3 regions of the Mesorhizobium sp. M0030 genome follow, and region 3 is predicted to be linked to each of the others. Evidence: predicted binding sites of a transcription regulator. Region 3 holds the regulator's gene; each other region holds the start of a gene.
What was found. Region 3 encodes LexA, which represses DNA repair genes until DNA is damaged. Its sites were predicted from a motif close to TGTTCNNNNTGTGTTCNG; they were not measured.
Positions count from the first base shown of each region.

Region 1: NKJ80_RS29325 (ImuA family protein) is a predicted target of LexA. The motif match lies at 5,230-5,247, and genes of this name have one in related genera.
Region 2: NKJ80_RS23880 (PA0069 family radical SAM protein) is a predicted target of LexA. The motif match lies at 3,429-3,446, and genes of this name have one in related genera.

Region 1 covers NZ_JAMYVE010000022.1:953-7,318, reverse strand. The annotation lists gene NKJ80_RS29335 (error-prone DNA polymerase) at 1-2,744, opposite strand, end outside; gene NKJ80_RS29330 (DUF6504 family protein) at 2,741-4,219, opposite strand; gene NKJ80_RS29325 (ImuA family protein) at 4,161-5,207, opposite strand; gene NKJ80_RS29320 (metallopeptidase family protein) at 5,385-5,807, shown strand; gene NKJ80_RS29315 (DUF1737 domain-containing protein) at 5,971-6,177, opposite strand; gene NKJ80_RS29310 (HpcH/HpaI aldolase/citrate lyase family protein) at 6,217-6,366, opposite strand, start outside.
Region 2 covers NZ_JAMYVE010000013.1:73,554-79,919, reverse strand. The annotation lists gene NKJ80_RS23905 (4-(cytidine 5'-diphospho)-2-C-methyl-D-erythritol kinase) at 1-550, shown strand, start outside; gene moaB (molybdenum cofactor biosynthesis protein B) at 537-1,091, shown strand; gene NKJ80_RS23895 (GFA family protein) at 1,218-1,649, shown strand; gene NKJ80_RS23890 (hypothetical protein) at 1,639-2,613, opposite strand; gene NKJ80_RS23885 (glycosyltransferase) at 2,867-3,370, opposite strand; gene NKJ80_RS23880 (PA0069 family radical SAM protein) at 3,521-4,675, shown strand; gene rnhB (ribonuclease HII) at 4,830-5,525, shown strand; gene NKJ80_RS23870 (F0F1 ATP synthase subunit B) at 5,747-6,238, opposite strand; gene NKJ80_RS23865 (F0F1 ATP synthase subunit B) at 6,249-6,366, opposite strand, start outside.
Region 3 covers NZ_JAMYVE010000003.1:16,547-22,912, reverse strand. The annotation lists gene kynA (tryptophan 2,3-dioxygenase) at 1-585, shown strand, start outside; gene kynU (kynureninase) at 691-1,938, opposite strand; gene NKJ80_RS07540 (GntR family transcriptional regulator) at 2,106-2,870, shown strand; gene lexA (transcriptional repressor LexA) at 3,076-3,858, shown strand; gene NKJ80_RS07530 (ComEC/Rec2 family competence protein) at 3,852-6,308, opposite strand.

The DNA of each region.
Region 1 (6,366 bases), on a different contig from region 3:
GCCGGCTGGTCGAACAGCGGCAGCCGTTCGGCGGCGCTCTTGCCATCCAGCGCGCGCACCGCCCACAAGGCTTCACGACGGTCGAGGCCGAGCGAGCGGAAGGCGTCAGCCTGCGCCAGTCTTTCGATTTCGCCGACATCGAGGCCCGAGCGCAGCCAGACATCCCTGACGCTTGTATAGCCGGCGCCGCGCCGCGCGGTGAAAGCTTCCATACGCTTCTCGGCCAAGCCCTTGATCTGACGGAAGCCAAGCCGGACGGCGCACCGGGTCTTGATGACACCGCGCATTTCGGCATGGCGCGCAAGGATGCGGCCCGGATCGAATTGGGCTTTCTCCAGGGTGCAGTCCCAGTCGGAAAAATTGACGTCGACGTCGCGGATATCGACGCCATGGTCGCGCGCGTCGCGCACCAGCTGGGCCGGCTGGTAAAACCCCATCGGCTGCGAATTCAGGATCGCGGCGCAGAACACGTCGGGATAAAAGGTCTTGAACCAGCAGGAGGCATAGACGAGCAAAGCGAAGGAGGCGGCGTGGCTTTCGGGAAAGCCGTATTCGCCGAAGCCTTCGATCTGCTTGAAGCAGCGCTCGGCGAAGTCTTTGGTGTATCCCTTGCCGACCATGCCGTCGATCATGCGCTGGCGGTAATTGCCGATGGTGCCGGTGCGCTTGAAGGTGGCCATGGCGCGGCGTAGTTCGTCGGCTTCGCCGGGTTTGAAACCACCGGCGACGATTGCAATATTCATCGCCTGTTCCTGAAACAGCGGCACGCCGAGTGTCTTCTTGAGAATAGCCTCCAGCTCTGGCTTTTGATATTCAGCCGCTTCCTTGCCCTGCCGACGGCGCAGATAGGGGTGCACCATGTCGCCCTGGATCGGGCCGGGCCGCACGATCGCCACCTCGATGACCAGGTCGTAGAATTCGCGCGGGCGTAGACGCGGCAGCATCGACATCTGCGCGCGCGATTCGATCTGGAAGACGCCGAGCGTGTCGGCGCGGCAGATCATGTCGTACACGTCGTTCTCTTCCGGCGGCAGGGTGGCCAGCACATAGGGTCGGCCGTAATCATCCCGGGCCTTCGGATAATGGTCGGTGAGCAAGGTGAAGGCGCGCTTCAGGCAGGTCAGCATGCCAAGCGCCAGAATATCCACCTTCAGGATCTTCACCGCGTCGAGATCGTCCTTATCCCACTCGACCATCTTGCGCGCCTCCATCGCCGTCTTGACGATGGGGACGATCTCGTCGAGCCGGTCGCGGGTAATGACGAAGCCGCCGACATGCTGCGACAGATGCCGGGGAAAGCCCATGATCTCGTTGGCGTGGGCGATCACGTGACGGGTCGAGGTCTCGTTGCGGTCGAGGCCGCCGGCATGCGCCTCCTTCTCGCCGAGCTCCGAGGTCGACCAGCCCCAGATCGAACTGGAGAGCGCAATGCGGACATCGTCCGATAGGCCCATGGCCTTGGCCACCTCGCGCAGCGCCGAGCGGCCGCGATAGCTGATGACGGCGGCAGCCAGCGCGGTGCGCTTGGCGCTGTATTTGGAGTAGATGTACTGGATCACCTCCTCACGCCGCTCATGCTCGAAATCGACGTCGATGTCGGGCGGCTCGTTGCGCTCCTCGGAAATGAAGCGCTCGAACAACGTGTCGATGCGCTCGGGGCCGACCTCGGTGATGCCGATGCAGTAGCAGACGATCGAGTTGGCGGCCGAGCCTCTGCCCTGGCACAGAATGCCCTCATTGCGGGCGAACTGGACGATGTCGTAAACGGTCAGGAAATAGCGCGCATAATTCAGACGCTCGATCAGAGCGAGCTCCTCACTGATGCGCTGCAAGACGGAAGCGGGGACGCCCGCCGGATAGCGCGTGGCGGCCCCCTCCCTGGCCAGACGCTCTAGCTCGGCCTGCGGCCCAAGCCCTGATTGCGTCGGCTCGTCGGGATAATTGTACTGGAGGTCGCTGAGCGAGAAGGTCAGTTCGCCGGCAAAGCGCAGCGTCTCGGCCAGCGCCGGTGGATGGCGGCGGAAGAGACGGGCCATTTCCAGCGGCGGCTTCAGATGGCGCTCGGCGTTGGCCGTCAGCTCCAGCCCGACCTCGGCGACCGGCAAATTGAGGCGGATGGCGGTGAGCACATCTTGCAGCGAGCGGCGCTCGGCGCTGTGATAAAGCACGTCGTTGGTCGCCATCAGCGGCACGCCGGCGATGTCCGCCATGCCCGCCGCCTGCTCGATGCGGAAACGGTCATTGCCGCGATAATCCGGCGCCATGCCTAGCCGCAAATTAGCGCCGAAACGGTCTTTCAGTTGACGGACCAATGCCAGGGGATCGTCGGCATTCGCCGAGAGATCCGGCAGCACCGCCAGCGACAGCAGGTCGCCCCATTCGAGCAGGTCGCTGCGCTGGAGAAGGGTCGCGCCCTTCTCGTTTTCATCGCGCAAATTGGCTTGCGTCAGCATGCGGCAGAGATGGCCCCAGCCCTTGCGGTTCTGCGGATAGGCGAGAATGTCCGGCGTGCCGTCGCCGAACACCAGGCGGCAACCGGGGTGATAGGCGAGCTTCTCGACCTTGGCCTGCTGCCAGGCGCGCACGACGCCGGCCACCGTGTTGCGGTCTGCCAGTCCGATCGAGGAAAAGCCGAGGAATTTGGCCGCCACCACCAGCTCCTCCGGCTTGGAGGCGCCGCGCAGGAAGGAGAAGTTCGACTGGATGCCGAATTCCGCATAGGGGATGACGGTCAGCGCGTTCATGCGAAGACCCCATGCATGAACCAGCGCGGCGGCACCTGCGGGTTGCCATAGAGGCCTTGCCGGTAGAGCCAGTAGCGGCGGCCGTCGGCATCCTCGATCCGGAAATAGTCACGCGTCGATGTGAGCGGATCGCTTGACGTTTCACGCCACCATTCCGGCGCGATGCGTTCCGGCCCCTCGGCGCGCGCGACCCGGTAGAGCGCGCGGCGCCAGCGGAAATTCATCGGCGGACCCTCAGGCATTTCGGTGGCCGGCACCTCGATCGGCTCGGGCGAACGGAACAGCCGGATCGGCCGTTCCGGCGGGAAGATGGTTGCGCGCGGCGCGTCTTTCGAGCCCGGCTTCCTGAGCGGTGTTTTGCGTTGTGGCGCTTCCGAGAACGGGATGGTGGCGATGGCGCGCTCCGGCAGATGGCTCTCGAGGGCGACCGGTTTCAGCACCGCACTGTCGCCGAGCCTGGCGCGGATGCGGTCGGCAAAGAGTGCCATGTCGGCGCCGTCATCCTCGGTCTCGCCGGTCAAATCGGCCTGCTGCATGTCGAAGCCGGCGGCCGCCAGCACCGAAAGCCGCACCAGGTCGAAGCCGTAGCCGGCATCGATGTCCTGTTCGAGCGCGGCCAGCCGCTCATGGAACAGGCGCTGGATAAGCTTGGGTTCGCGCAACGGTCGCGAGGTACCGACAGCGATGCGGCTGACGGCGCCGTCGACGCGAAACAAAAGCAGCGCCAGCATCCTTGCGCCCTCGCCGCGGCGTTCGAGATCGGCCTTCAGCGTCACCGCCAGCAAGAGCACCAGCCGTTCGATCTCGGCGGTCAGCACGACCGGCTCGGCCAGGTGGCGTTCGACCGAAAGCGGGGCCACGGGCAGGCGCGGCGATACCGCCTCGTCGAGGCGGCCGAGCGCCTGGTCGAGCCGCAACAGCAAGGTCGCGCCGAAGCGACGGGCGAGCGGCGCGCGCGGCGCTGCCATGACCGCGCCGGCGGTCCGCAGGCCGACGCTTTCCAAGCTGGCGCGGATATCGGCCTCGATGCGCAGTGCCGCCAGCGGCAAGGGGGCGAGCAGCGCTTCCTCCTCGCCGGAGACAACGATGCGGTTGCCGCAGAAGCGCGCCGCCGCCCAGGCTGCACCCGGCGTCGCGGCCAACCCTGCGCGGACATCGAAACCCTGCTGGAAAAACCGCGCAAGGATGTCGTCCAGCATGGCGCGCTCGCCGCCGAACAGATGCGTGCAGCCGGTGACGTCGAGATAAAGGCCATCAGTACCGTCGAGCGCCACCAGCGGCGTATAGCGATCGCACCAGTCGGCGAGGCCTTCGAGCAGCCGGCGATCGGCGTCCGGATCGGCCTCGACGATGTCGATCGAGGGATGCATGGCGCGCGCATCGGCAATGCCCATGCCAGGCTTCAGATGCAGCGCCTCAGCCCGCTCGTCGAGGGCCGATATGCGCTGGGCGTTGCGGTCGCGATGGCTGATCACGAGCGGTGGGTGAGATGGCGGCAGATGATCCGAAGGCCGGGAACGCCACGACCGTCCCAGGCGCTGGCGCAGGATCCGTTCTGCCGCCAGATGCGGGAACCACAGCGACAGAATTCTCTGCCCGTTTTTCGCGGGGCTTTCTTTCTTCGAATGCGTGTTCATCGGGGTTCCACTCCAGTGTGAATTGTCCAGGCAGAGCGGTGCGGCTCTTGCCGATGCTGACGGTGAAGGCAGGCCGGCCGATCGAGCCGGCGAGCGACCCGGCGATCGTCCGGCGGCTCGCCGCTGGTGCAGCCGACACGATGAGGCGCACCGGGGCGGCGGTCGGCTCGGCTTCGCCGGCCTGGCGCAGCAGGAACACCGGCCGGCCGGCGTTTTGGGCGCGCGCGTGCAGCCGGCGCGTCGCGGTGAGGTCGAGCCGCTGCGGGCTGCCACGGATTTCGAGGATGATTGCGGCGAGCGCCGTCATCTTCGCGGCCTCCTCGGCTACCCACAGCGCATCGGTGAGTTTCGGCGCCTCGGAAAACAGCAATTGCTCCGGGGCGATACCGAACATGCCCTGCAATCCCCTGGCATAGGGAAAGCCGGCCTCGCGAAAAATCTCCGATGTGCCGATCCACAGCACGGGCAAGGGCTGGCCCCTGAGGATCAGGCTGACCAGCGACAGCACAAAGCCGGCGACGGCCCCGGCATTGCGGGTCTCAAGGCCATGGATTTCGCTCAAGGCGGCTTTGGGAAGGCCGCCGCTCAGCGCCGCATCGAGGCGCTCGACGCCGGTGGCCAGGAAAGCATCCGGCGAAGCCACGGCAAGCCCGCGCCGGATGATGGTGACATCGGCATCGGGTTCAGGCGCGGCGTCGAGGCCAGGACCCGCGCGCAGCCCCTCGCCAGCCGGCGCGGCCAGGCGCTCGGGCAGCGTTCCCTCGATCTTCGCGATCTGGCGGCGCAGGGCAAAAACAGTCTCCCGCGCCACGGCTGATGTCGCCATGACGGTCAATTTCTCTCATAATTGTTCCTGTTATGTTCCTATAGATTCCAGAGGGTGCCGAAAGAGTCAAGCGGAGTCAGAAGGAATTTATTCCTCTATAGCCATTGACGTCATGGAATTACCGCTTCATTGCCGAGTCCGGAGGGAAAGCATATATGCGGGATCAAAGGACAAAGCATGGCCCGCATCTACAAGACCCGCACCTGGCATGACGAACTCTCGCCCTCGATCGAGGAGATGGAGTTTCTGGCGCTGGAGGCGTACGCGCATCTGCCGGACGATTTTCGCAAGCTGACCGGCGAGATCGTCATCATGATCGCCGAATTCCCGACCGACGAGATCATGGACGATCTGTCGCTGGAGACGCCGTTCGACCTGCTTGGCCTGTTCGAGGGCCGCGGCATCGCCGAGCGCTGGAACCCGCAGACCGGCGAAGGCCCGAACCGCATCACCCTCTACCGCCGCGCCATCCTCGACTACTGGGCCGAGAATGAGGAGACGCTGGGCGACATCGTCACCCACGTGCTGATCCACGAGATCGGCCACCATTTCGGCCTGTCGGACGACGATATGGAGAAGCTCGAAGAGGCGGCGGAGTAAGGCTGCGCCGATATTCAGGTGAAGCCGGCCTGCGAACGGCAGCTTCCTGCGCTTCCGGTGCTCGCGTACTTCAAGTACGCTCCGCTCCGGTTCTCGGAAACCACTGTTCTCGGCTCGGCCTGACCTGAATCTCGACACAGCCTGCGTCCGTGCCTGGCAAAGCCTACCAGTCGCTCAGCTTGGTATCCGGCCCGTATTCCTGGCCGTCGATATCCTTCACCACCGCCTGGCCGCAGCGCATCGATTTGGTCTTCTTGTCGTAGGCGTAGGTCGGCGAGCCGTACAGGTGCCAGCCCTTGTTCAGCGCCGCGGTCACCTTGTGGCAGAAGGTTGAATCGTCGGGGGCGGACAAAAAGCGGTAAAGTCTCATGGGTCAGATCCTGTCGTGAGTTCGTCTTTTCGGGGCGGATCATGCGCCGATGGCGGCGGCCTTCGCCAGCAATTTCTCGGCCTGCGCCAGGTGCAGCCGCTCGACCATCCTGCCGTTCAGAGCAATCACGCCCTTGCCGGCATTTTCCGGCAAGGCGAAGGCATGCTTCACCGCGCGCGCCTCGGCGAG
Region 2 (6,366 bases), on a different contig from region 3:
ATTGCAGGGTCTTGTCCGGACCTGGGGGCTCGACATCGGCGAGGCCGAACTGAGCCGGATCGGTCTCACGCTCGGCGCCGACGTGCCGATGTGTCTTGCGGCAAAACCGCTGGTTGCGCGTGGCGTCGGCGACGAGCTGTCGCTGGTGCCGGATTTTCCGGCGCTCGCTTTGGTGCTGGTCAATCCCGGCGTCGCCGTCTCGACGCCCGATGTGTTCAATGCACTTGAAAAACGCGACAATGAAGGACTGCCGCCGCTGCCGCGCGGTTTCGATTTCCACGGCGTCCGCAATTGGCTGGAGATCACCCGCAACGATCTTGAGGAACCGGCGCAAGCAATACAGCCGCCCATCGGCAGAGCGCTTTCCCTGCTGAACAGGGCCGGATCTGGATTCTCGCGCATGTCGGGCTCCGGCGCGACATGCTTCGGGCTGTTCGAGACCGGCAATGTCGCCAAGCGCGCCGCCGCCGAGATCCGCAGCCGCGAACCGGAGTGGTTTGTCGCCGCGACACGAAGCATCGCTTCAGAGGGGGCCGATGACCAAAATTGACGAAAGCCGCCTGTTCATCCCGGTGCGCATCGCGGTGCTGACGGTGTCCGATACGCGCAGCCTTGCCGACGACAAATCCGGCCAGACGCTGGCTGATCGCATCGCCGAGGCCGGCCATGTCCTGGCCGCGCGCGACATCGTCACCGACGACCGGGAGAAAATCCGCGACAAGGTGCTGGGCTGGTCGCGCGACGAAGACATCGATGTCGTCATCACCACCGGCGGCACCGGTTTTACCGGCCGCGACGTGACGCCGGAGGCGCTGGAGCCGATCTTCGAGAAGCGCATGGATGGCTTTTCCGAAGTGTTCCACCGCATTTCCTACGACAAGATCGGCACCTCGACAGTGCAGAGCCGGGCGACGGGCGGCGTCGTCAACGCCACCTTCGTCTTTGTGCTGCCGGGCTCGCCCGGCGCCTGCAAGGACGCCTGGGACGGCATCCTGAAACCGCAGCTCGACTACCGCCACATGCCCTGCAACTTCGTCGAGATCATGCCGCGCCTGGACGAGCATTTGCGGCGCGGCAAGGCCGCCTCGTAAACCAAGGCAAAGTGCCGGCCAAGTGCTGCCTTTGTCAGGCAGAATGGCGGCTGCGCCTTCGAGAGGTCATTTCCTCCGGGTCGTCGGGCGGATAGTCTGTCGCCAAGTCAAGACGGAAGAGATCCAATGAGCGCGCACCGCGGCGGCTGCCATTGCGGCAACATCCACCTGACCTTCGAAACCGGAATTGAGCCGGCCGAGATGGAGATCCGCGCCTGCCAGTGCGCGTTCTGTGTCCGGCATGGTTCGCGCGCCGCCGCCGATCCGCAGGGGCGATTGATCGTCGCGGTCGAGGACGAGGCCCGGCTGCACCGATACCGGTTCGGATTGCGCACCGCCGATTATCTCATCTGCCGGGACTGCGGCGTCTATGTCGCTGCTGTGACCACCGACGGCGAACCGAGAGCGATCGTCATCGTCAATGCGCTGGATGACCGGCCGCGGTTCAACCGCGAGCCGGTCCCAATGGACTATGATGCCGAGAACAAAGAGGGTCGCATTGCCCGGCGGCAAGCGCGCTGGATGCCGGTCGAGATCCGCTCCGGCCTCAGCGGATGACCGGTTCGCCGTGGAAGCGGCGGCGCGAGGGCGGCGAGACGCCGAAGCCGACCTCCATCATCAGCCGTGGCGTGGTGGACGGCACGGTGCCCATGTGGAAGCCGAACGGGTCCTCGACGAAGCCGAGGCCGGCCTCGCCGGTCAGCGTGACCGGGCTGTCGTCGCCATAGACCTTGAGCACGTCTTGCGCCGGATGGCCGACCAGCAGCGTCAACTGGTGCTTGAGGCTGCGCCTGTTGTGGCTGCCTTTGACATAGACATGCGGGCCGGTGCCGGCATCGCAGGGCTTGAGATAGAAGAAGAATTTCAGCATCCGCCAGTCGTCGAGATCGAAATGATATTTGCCGAGCGAGGCAAGGTTCTTGTCGGCGTCGGAAGCCTCGCCGGTCGGAAAGCTCCACCAGACACGCGTGGTGATCAGCTTTGCCTGCCCGCCCAGATAGTGCTGGGCGATGTCGAGCAGCAGCGGGTCGTTCTGGATGGCGAGTGCCGCCTTGCAGCCGAGGATGCGCTCGAAATAGTGTCCGCTGAGCAAAGAGCGGCCGAACCGCTTCTCGGCTTCTGCGTGTTCTCCGGGCATGAATTCGAGCCGGCGGTCGAAATTGCCGAAGCACGGCGTGCTCTGAGCAAAGCTGGCGATCTCTTCGTGGATTGCCTGCGGAAGGACCAGTCCGGAGAACAGGCCATCGGCGCGCAGCGCCGCGACGATCGACTTGAGGTCGACGCCCCTGAACATCGTCGCTCCGGCACTCTGCGCGGGGCGCGCGGCTTTGGCGCCAAGCCAGTGCAGTTTGCGCGCCGGCATGGTGCGGGCAAGCACGAACATCGGCAGCCATGCGGGATTTTCGCGCAGGTCGGACAGATAGGTCGGGATACGCACCGCGATGCGGCGGAGCAGGCTGCCGTTGCGGGCAATGGCCTCTAGACTGGGGGCGCCGGATTTGTCAGGGGACGAAAGGTTCATCGGGGTCCTCAGATATGAACGGCAGCAACGACGACGCGGCGCTTGCTTACCGCTCCGGCACTACCCAAACCCGATATCCCGCATCAACGGAATGCTAATCCCGCGTCAGCTTTTGTGCAATGCACAATAGGTTTTTGCGGCGAAAAAGCCGGACGGCGCAGCGGACAGTGTCAATTCCGGGGGGACGCCGACGCTGCCCCTCATCCGCCCTTCGGGCACCCTTCTCCCTGGGAACGGGGAGAAGGGAGAAACATCACTTCTTCGGCGCCAGCCAGATTTCGGCGTCGAGCCGCCTGGTGGCGAGACCGCGCGCAAGGGCTTCGGCGCTGTGCGCGTTCTTCGACAGGGCAGCGGCCTGGCGCTTGCTGATGACCAGCCCTTCGGCCAGCGCCCGGTTGCCCGAAAACACCCGTGACAGGAACGGCGTGCGGCTGCCGCGCGCACGGGAAAAGCGCGCCGGCATGGTTTGCCGCGCCGTGTGAGCGACGACGTCGTCGATCCAGCCGTCGGCCAGCCTTGCGCCCGGCTCGAGAAACAGCAGCCAGTCACCCTTCGCCTGCCTGATTCCCGCGCCGATGCCGCCGGCGACGAGATGGCAGCCGGCATGATCGGCAACCCGATGCGTCTGGTCGGTCGAGCCGGTGTCGCAGACGATGACATCGCGTACCACGCCCTCGACCGCGCCGCCGATCAATGAGGCGAGCGTGCGGGCAAGGCCTTCTTCGTCATCCCGGGTTTCGATGAGAACGCTGAGCATTTTTAGCCGAATAGCGGAAAGCCCGGCGCAGCGCCAGTTTTGCATGGTCCAACTAAAAAGTTCTTGATTTGTTCTCATCAGCGAAATAGGATTATTTTCATGAACAGAGCGATTCGACAGCCAGCCGACAGTCCTTGGGAAAGGGCCAAAATGGAACATATCGTGCGTGCGGACATTGCTGCTTTCGGAGCAGGGCGAGCCGAGATGGCCAATGCGATGATCGAACAGAGCGGCATGCGCGTCCGTCCGGATCGCAACCGCGGCCGTTCCGCTGGCATCAACCCGTCCGGCCGGTTCGAGCCGGTCAGCCGGCATGTGTTCGACGACGGCTGGAATTCGCTGGAGGAATTGCCGCCGTTCAAGACCGAAGTGCAGGTCGAGAAGCCGCGCACCATCATCACCCGCAACGAATCGCCCGACATTTCCTTCGACCGCTCGATCAACCCCTATCGCGGCTGCGAGCATGGCTGCGTCTATTGTTTCGCCCGGCCGACGCATTCCTTCATGGGCCTGTCGCCTGGGCTGGATTTCGAAGCGAAGCTGTTTGCCAAGCCGGATGCGGCGCGGCTGCTCGACAAGGAACTGTCGAAGGATGGCTATCAGCCGCGCACCATCGCCATCGGCACCAACACCGATCCCTACCAGCCGATCGAGAAACAATACCGGATCATGCGCGAGATCCTCGAAGTGCTGGAGGCGCGCGGCCATCCGGTCGGCATCGTCACCAAATCCCATCTGGTGACGCGCGACATCGACATATTGTCGCGCATGGCCGAACGGGGCTTGGCCAAGGTGGCGTTGTCGGTGACGACGATGGACCGCATGCTGGCGCGCACCATGGAGCCACGCGCGTCGACGCCGACCAAGCGGCTTGAGGCAATCCGGCAGCTTTCCGATGCCGGCATCCCGGCCTCTGTCATGGTGGCGCCGATCATTCCCGGCCTGACCGACCAGGAGATGGAGCGTATCCTCGATTCGGCACGCGCCGCAGGCGCCCGCGAGGCCGGCTATGTCATCCTGCGCCTGCCGCTCGAGGTGGCGCCGATCTTCAAGGACTGGCTGCTGCGCCACTATCCCGACCGCTACCGGCACGTGATGTCGCTGATCCGTTCGATGCGCGACGGCAAGGACTATGATTCGGAATGGGGCAAGCGGATGAAAGGCGCCGGCCCCTATGCCTGGCAGATCGGCCGGCGCTTCGAGATCACGGCCAAGCGGCTCGGCCTCAACGCCGAGCGGCGCACGCTCCGAACCGACCAGTTTGTCGCCGCCGCCAAGGCGACCGAGCAGCTGATGCTGCTCTGAGAGTAGCGCCTGCCCTGCCCTCGTGGTTGGCAGGCGACCCAAGAATCCCGTCCGGCCTGTCCCCCGGCCTGCAGACGGTGCCCTCCCGGTCTTGCCCCACTCGACCCTGGAGGGACTTGCGGAGAATCGGAGCCGATGCGAACCTCGCCGCAACATGGCTCGCGCGCGTTCCGATTCTCCGCTTCTTTTAGAAATCGTCGAAAAGCCCGACTTCTCCTTCGAGACGAAGGCGATGGCTGAAGGCCTGTGGCCGGTGGCAGGCATGGACGAGGCCGGCCGCGGTCCGCTGGCCGGGCCGGTGGTGGCGGCGGCGGTGATCCTCGATCCCGCCAACATTCCCGACGGGCTAGACGATTCCAAACGGCTCAACCATTTGCAGCGCGAGGCGCTGTTCCTGAAAATCCTGGGGTCAGCGCTCGGCGTGTCGATGGCCTCGGTCAGCGCCGAAGGCATTGACGGCAGCAATATCCTCAAGGCCAGCCTGGAAGCCATGCGCCGCGCCCTTGCCGGCCTGCCGATCCAGGCGAAGCTGGCGCTGGCCGATGGCCGCGATGTGCCGCCGGGCCTCCTCTGCGAAGGCCGCGCGCTGATCAAGGGCGACCAGCGCTCGCAATCGATCGCCGCCGCCTCGATCGTCGCCAAGGTGATGCGCGACCGCATGATGTGCGGCTGCGGCAGCCACCACGAACGCTACGGGTTCGAAGTCCATATGGGCTACGCCACCGTGCGGCACCGCACCGCGATCGAAGCGCATGGTCCGGTGGCAAGGCTGCACCGGGCGTCATTCGCGCCGTTCAGGCTGGGTGGAGTTGAGGTGGTTGAGCAAGAGAGCTTCGCCGGGTTGGAGTAATGATAATCTCCCCCCTTGAGGGGGAGATGGCCGGCAGGCCAGAGGGGGTCGCGCGCGTGAAGCGCTAGCCCTTCTTCGCAGCAGAATGCGTCGCGCCCGGTCGCACCGAACCCCTCTGTCGCTTTTGGCGACATCTCCCCCTCAAGGGGGCAGATTGTCCGCGCTCAACAAAAAAGCCGCCAGGTTGCCCGGGCGGCTTGATGTCAGCGAGTTAACGCCGCTCAGTTCAGCCTGGCCTTCACGTCCTGCAGCGCGGACTTGAACAGGTCGGCGCCGGCCTTGGCGTCGATCTTGCCGGCAAGCAGCGTGCGGGCCGCTTCGACGGCGATGTCGACGGCGCTGGCGCGCACTTCGGCGACGGCTTCGCGCTCGGCCTGGCCGATCTTCTGCTCGGCAAGCGCGGTGCGGCGGGTGACATAGTCTTCGGTCTTCTTGTGCGCCTCGGCGGCAAGCATGTCGGCCTCGCGCTTGGCGGCAGCGACGATGGCTGCGGCCTCCTGCTCTGCTTCCTTGCGCTTCTTCTGGTATTGGCCGAGCAGTTGCTGGGCCTCTTCGCGCAACCGGCGGGCTTCCGCAAGCTCGTCGCTGATCTTGGTCGCACGGGCGTCGAGCGACTTGGCGATCAGGCCTGGCACCTTGATGTAAACGGCAACGCCGAGGAAAATGACGAGGGCAACTGTTGCCCAAAGCGTTGCGAGAGATGTGGCGTCCATAATGTGCTCCTCACCGGGCCACGGATTTGACCGCAGCCGAGATCTCGGCCTTGCTCGTCTTGCCGCCGACAAGCGCATCGACGATGGCTGAAGCGGTGTCCTCGGCAATCGTGCCGACTTCCTTCATG
Region 3 (6,366 bases):
TCGCGTGTCGCGCGCATCTTCGAGCAGCTCAACAATGCCTGGGACGTGCTGCGCACGATGACGCCAAGCGAATACACCGAGTTTCGCGACGCGCTCGGCCAATCCTCGGGCTTCCAGTCGTGGCAGTACCGCGCTATCGAGTTCATGGCCGGCAACCGCAACCTTGCCATGCTCGGGCCGCACAAGCACCGGCCCGACCTTACGGACAGGCTGGAAGCCATCCTGGCCACGCCGTCGCTCTATGACGAGGCGCTTCTGCTTTTGGCGCGCAATGGCTTCGACATCGGCGCCGACGCCAGTCGCACGGACTGGCGCGAGACGCGCGCCGAGAACGAAGAAGTGCTGGCTGCCTGGCAAACCGTCTACCGCGACCCGCAGCGCTACTGGATGCTCTACGAACTGGCCGAGAAGCTGGTCGACTTCGAGGATTATTTCCGCCGCTGGCGCTTCAACCACGTCACCACGGTCGAGCGCATCATCGGCTTGAAGCGCGGCACGGGCGGCACCTCAGGCGCCTCCTATCTGAAGAAGATGCTGGAGGTCGTGCTGTTTCCGGAGCTCTGGACGGTCCGCACCCGGCTCTAGAGCATTTCACCGTTTAACGGAAACGGCGAAATGCTCTAGCTCTTTGGTTGACGCAATTTCGGACGGAAAACCGCTTCACACTTTTCCTGAAATTGCTCTAGTTTCTCACGTAACCGCGGTCTTCACCGCGAAGCGGGCGTCCTGCCAGGCGCCGGTGCGCAGAATATCCTCCAGGACTTCGACCGCCTGCCAGACATCGCCATATCCGACATAGAGCGGCGTGAAGCCGAAACGGATGGTCGACGGCGCCCGGAAATCGCCGATCACGCCGCGCTCGATCAGCGCGCGCATCACCTGATAGCCATGCGGATGGAGGAACGACACCTGGCTGCCGCGCTGGCTGCCGTCGCGAGGACTTTCCAGTTCAAGCCCGTAGGCGCCGCATCTGGCTTCGACGAGCTGGATAAACAGGTCGGTCAGCGCGATGCTTTTTCTGCGCACCGCCGCCATATCGATGTCGTTCCAGATATCGAGCGCGCCCTTGAGCGCCCGCATCGACAGCACCGGCTGCGTTCCGCACAGGAAGCGGCGAATGCCGCTGCCGACGGCAAAGCCCTGCTCGAAGGCAAAGGGCCGCGCATGGCCCCACCAGCCGCTGAGCGGCTGGTGGGCATCGTCATGGTGGCGCTCGGCCGCGTAGATGAAGGCTGGCGAGCCCGGGCCGCCATTGAGGTATTTGTAGGTGCAGCCGACGGCGAAATCGGCATTGGCACGGTCGAGTTCGACCGGCAAGGCGCCGGCGGTGTGGCAGAGATCCCAGATGATCAGCGCGCCGGCGTCATGTGCCTTGCGCGTCAGCGCCGCCATGTCGCGCAACTGGCCGGATTTGTAGTTGACGTGGTTGACCAGGATGACGGCAACGCTGTCGTCGATCAGGTCCTCGATTGCGGCCGCGTCGACGCCCTCCAGCCGCAGCCGCGTTCCCGGCCGGGTCGAGGCGACGCCTTCGGCCATGTAGAGGTCGGTCGGGAAACTGTCGCCCTCGGCAACGATGACCGACCGATTCGGCCGCATGCCGAGCGCGGCGTGCAGCAACTTGTAGATGTTGATCGAGGTTGTGTCGCAGACCACCGTCTGCCCGTCAGCCGCGCCGATCAGTCGTCCGAGCTGATCTCCCAGTTCCACCGGCATGTTGAACCAGCCAGCGGTGTTCCAGGCGCGAATGAGGTCGTGCGCCCATTCCTGCGTGGCGGCCTGCTGCAATTCGCTGAAGACGGCTGGTGACGCGGCACCCAGCGAATTGCCGTCGAGATAAATTACGCCTTGCGGCAAGACAAAGCGTTCGCGCATGGAGCGCAGCGGATCGGCGGCATCCATTGCTTCGATTGTAGCGAGATCGGGTGTCGTGCTCATGATCCGGCGCCCCTCCATGGACAAACGCGCGCGGCGGAGCCTGCCGCCCAAACATGCCGGCGATCTTGAGTGGTCGCCCTTGAACTGTCAAACATTATATATAATTCACCCATTGAAAGGCTTTGATATATAATGATCCGCCGAGCGTTTATGACTGATGGATCACGATGCTGGATGACGAGCAGACCTCGAAGACGGAAGTGGCCTATCGCCTGCTCAGGCGCGATATTCTTGCGACCCGGCTGGCGCCTGCCGCGCCGTTGAAGCTGAGCACGTTGCGCAACACCTACGGCATCGGCTGGACGCCGTTGCGCGAAGCGCTGTCGCGGCTGGAGGCGGAACGGCTTGTGACCGCCATCAGCAACCGCGGGTTTGCGGTCGCTCCCGTCTCTCGGGCGGAGCTCGAGGATCTGGCGCGTGCGCGGCTGGTGGTCGAACTGCCCCTGCTGGTGGAATCGATCGAGAAAGGCGACCGTGAGTGGGAAGACGCGGTCGTTGCCGCCCACTATCGTCTCTCACGGTGCGGGTCTGTTCTCGACGATCCATCGGATGATGCGGTCGACGCGTGGTACGAAAAACACGATGCCTTCCATGCGGCGCTGCTCAGTGCCGCGACATCCAGCTGGCTGCTGCGCTTCAATGCAACGATTTCCGACCAATTGCATCGCCATCACCGCTTTCTGGGTCTGGCCCCCACGCTGCGCGCCGCCGCCGGCCGCACGGATGGGCACCGGAAGGCCGTGGCGGCCCTGCGCGACGCCGTGGCGATCGAACACCATACCGCCCTGATGGAAGCGGCCCTCGATCGCGACGTCGAACGTGCGAAAACTCTGATGACCGCTCACATCGGCTCCACGCTGCAGGTCTATGCCCAGAGCGAACCCGGCGCGGATGCTGCGCAGCCCAGTCCGAAAGGGAAGCGGCGATCGTAACCGACGACGCAGGGCACTTTGTCTTCGTTTCACCCCGTTGCTGGCAACTGGGCGCAGGCGGCGCTCGCAGCGCCGAACGTTACGCTGAACAAAACGTCAACACATTCATTAAACTTTAAAAGGTTGCGGAACACAACTGGAACAGATAGTGTTTGTTCTGGGTTTGTTTTTTCCGATTCTGGTTTCAGAACCCTTGGGGGCCGCGATGCTGACGCGCAAACAACATGAGCTTCTGATGTTCATCCATGAACGCCTGAAGGAGAGCGGAATCCCGCCGTCCTTCGACGAGATGAAGGAAGCGCTCGACCTCGCCTCCAAGTCCGGCATCCACCGACTGATCACAGCGCTTGAGGAGCGCGGTTTCATTCGCCGGCTGCCGAACCGGGCGCGCGCGCTGGAAGTGCTGCGGCTACCCGACTCGATCGCACCAGGCCTCAATGCGGCGAGGAAGTTTTCGCCGAGCGTCATTCAGGGCAGTCTTGGTCAAACCGGCCAAGGGCAAGGCGGCCAGGGACAAGGCGCGATGGGCCAAGGCGGTCTCGGCCGCCAGATCAAGCCGGGCTCGCCGTCGCGTTCGATGTCGGCCGGCAATGACGATGCCGTTTCCGCGATTTCAATCCCGGTTATGGGACGCATCGCCGCCGGCGTGCCGATCGACGCCATCCAGCATCAGACCCATTCGATCTCGGTGCCGCCCGACATGATCATGGGCGGCGAACACTACGCGCTCGAGGTTAAGGGCGATTCGATGATCGAGGCCGGCATTTTCGATGGCGACACGGTCATCATCCGCAATGCCGACACAGCCAGCCCCGGCGAGATCGTGGTGGCGTTGGTCGACGATGAGGAAGCGACCCTGAAACGCTTCCGCCGCAAGGGCGCCTCGATCGCCCTGGAAGCCGCCAACCCGGCCTACGAGACCCGCATTTTTGGACCGGACAGGGTGAAGGTGCAGGGCAAGCTTGTCGGATTGATCCGGCGCTACTGAGCCGGCTTGGGTTTGTACTTTTCACGCTGGTTGTAAGGCGGCAGGCCGCGCGCTTCGCGGGAGAAGCGGCGTTGCTCGTGCCAGGGGCGATACGGCTTGTCGACGGCGAAGCGGATGGTTGGCGCTGCCGCTGCCGATTGCGGATCGAAGAAGACGGCGGCGCTGCCGTCGCGGGCCAGCTGTTTCTTAGTCACGACCAGCACCAGCGGGTCGCGGCACGGATTGTAGGCGGTGGCGTCATCGATGACGATCAGGCTCGCGAAGGCACAGGCCGGCCGCGCCGTCTTGCGGTCTTTCGCAAGCGCTACAATGGCTCCGGAAGGGTGCCGGGCGATACAGAGATCGCCGGTGCAATAGAAGGGCGAGCCGGGCGGCAGATCGAGCGGATCGAGATCGAACCGCGTATCTGTTGCCTCGAAAATCTCAGGTGGGATAATGGTTTCGGCCCGCAGCGCCCGTTTCCAATTGTCCGTGGTGAATTCGTTGGAGCGTTCGCGGTTGAGGGCGAGTTCGCCGCCACCGATCGGCATGGCCACCAGATGCGCATCCTCGGATATGAGCACGTCGGGCGTAAGCACCTGCGGCACCGTCAACAGGCCGGCCAGCGCGAAAGGCACGGCCGCCAACCTGAGCCAGGTGGTGGCCATGGTGGCGATGACGAGGGCGACCGCCACCAACAGCACCGAGCGGATGGAGATCAGCCCGACGGCGTCGACCGGCGAGCGCTCGGAAATCCAGGCCGATATAGCGATCATCGCCATCAGACCCTTGCCCATCACATAGAGGAACGGCCCGTCGGCGCCGAACGGCATCGCCAGTGCGCTGAGCACGGCAAAGGGCATGACGATCAACGAAACAATCGGCATCACGGCCAGATTGGCGATCAGGCTGAGCGGCGACACACGCTGAAAATGCCAGATGGCGAACAGCAAGGTTGCACTGCCGGCGATGATCGAGGTCATGGCGAGGCCGCCCATGGCCAGCGCGAACTTTCGCGACAGGAAGCCGACGAAGGAGCGCTTTGCCGGCGGCGTTCTCACCTTGTCGGCGCGGTAATCGGCCCAGCCGGCATAGGCGCCGACAAGGGCGGCGGTGGCGGCAAACGACATCTGGAAGCTGGGACCGACCACCTCGTGCGGCGACACCAGGATGACGGCGATGGCGGAGATCGCCAGATTGCGCATGGTGAGTGCGGCGCGATCAAACAGCACGGCGACAAGCATGACCGCCAGCATGATGAAGCTGCGCTCGGCGGCAACCACGACGCCTGAAATAACGAGATAGGCGGCGATCGAGACAAGCGCTGCCGCGGCCGCATATTTCTTCACCGGCCGGCGCGAAGAGAAATCGGGAAACAGCGCAAAGGCGCCACGCAGCAACGCCATGATGGTGCCGGCAACCAGCGCCATGTGCAGGCCGGAGATGGAGATGATGTGGTAGATGCCGGTGCGCCGCATCGCTTCGTTGACCTCGTTCGGGATGCCAGCGCGCACCCCGACAATCAACGCCGCGGCAATCTCGCCTTCGGCGCCGCCGATCTTGCCCCTGATATGGTCGGCAATGTTTTCGCGCGCGTTCTCGATTGCCGAGGAGAGCCGCGCGGTCAGCGGCGGCGGTCCCTGCGTAGCAATGGTTTTCGGATTGCCGAGAAAGAAGCCGCTGCCGCCGATACCGGTGAAATAGCTGTCGAAGGAGAAATCGTAGCTCTCCGGCCGCACCGGACCGGTCGGCGGCAACAGCCTGGCATAGCCGGCGATCAGACAGCCGGCGGTCATATCGGCGGGAACGGTCCGCGCCGAGAGCCTGACCCGCTCCGGGGCGTAGCGCAACTCGGGGTAAGCGGTCGAAACCACGTCGAGCGTCAGCCTGATGCGGCCGCTTTCCATCTGTTCGAGACTGACGACGCGGCCGGTCAGCCGTGTCTGGATGTCGGAGCCGAGCATCTGCGTTCCGGCGCGCCAGGTCTCGACTTTGGCGGCGACGACGCCGAGCGCGCACAGCATCGCGGCCATGCAGAACAGATGCGTCCTCGGCCGCGATCGCGTGGCGACAGCGCAACATGTCGCCAGCACCACAATGGCGATTGGCTGCGCAAAGCCGGGCTCGCCGGCCAGCGAGAAATAAATGATGACGCCGGCCGCCAGGAAAACCGGCACCAGCAGGAAGGCGACGCCCCGGTCGAGCTCCGTGTTGGCGGCCACGGCAAGGCTGCGGCGGAGCGCGGGCCATGACGGACGGCGAAGCCGTCTGCGCAGACGGGCGATAGATCCGGGCGCTGTGACTTGCGCCGGCAACGGGTGACCGGGCAGCGCAGGCGCGACGCCGGGATGAGGCTCAGGCAGCGCGAGGGGCAGCGGCTCGGCATAGGGACTATCGGCAAACAGCGAGCGTTCGCTGACGCTTGCCTCGGCGCCTTCGCCTTCCTTCGTGCCCCGGCCACGTCCAGCCATCGGGTCTGCCCCTTGCGCCCCAGACCTCCTATGCTACATGAACGCGCAAAGCGCGAAA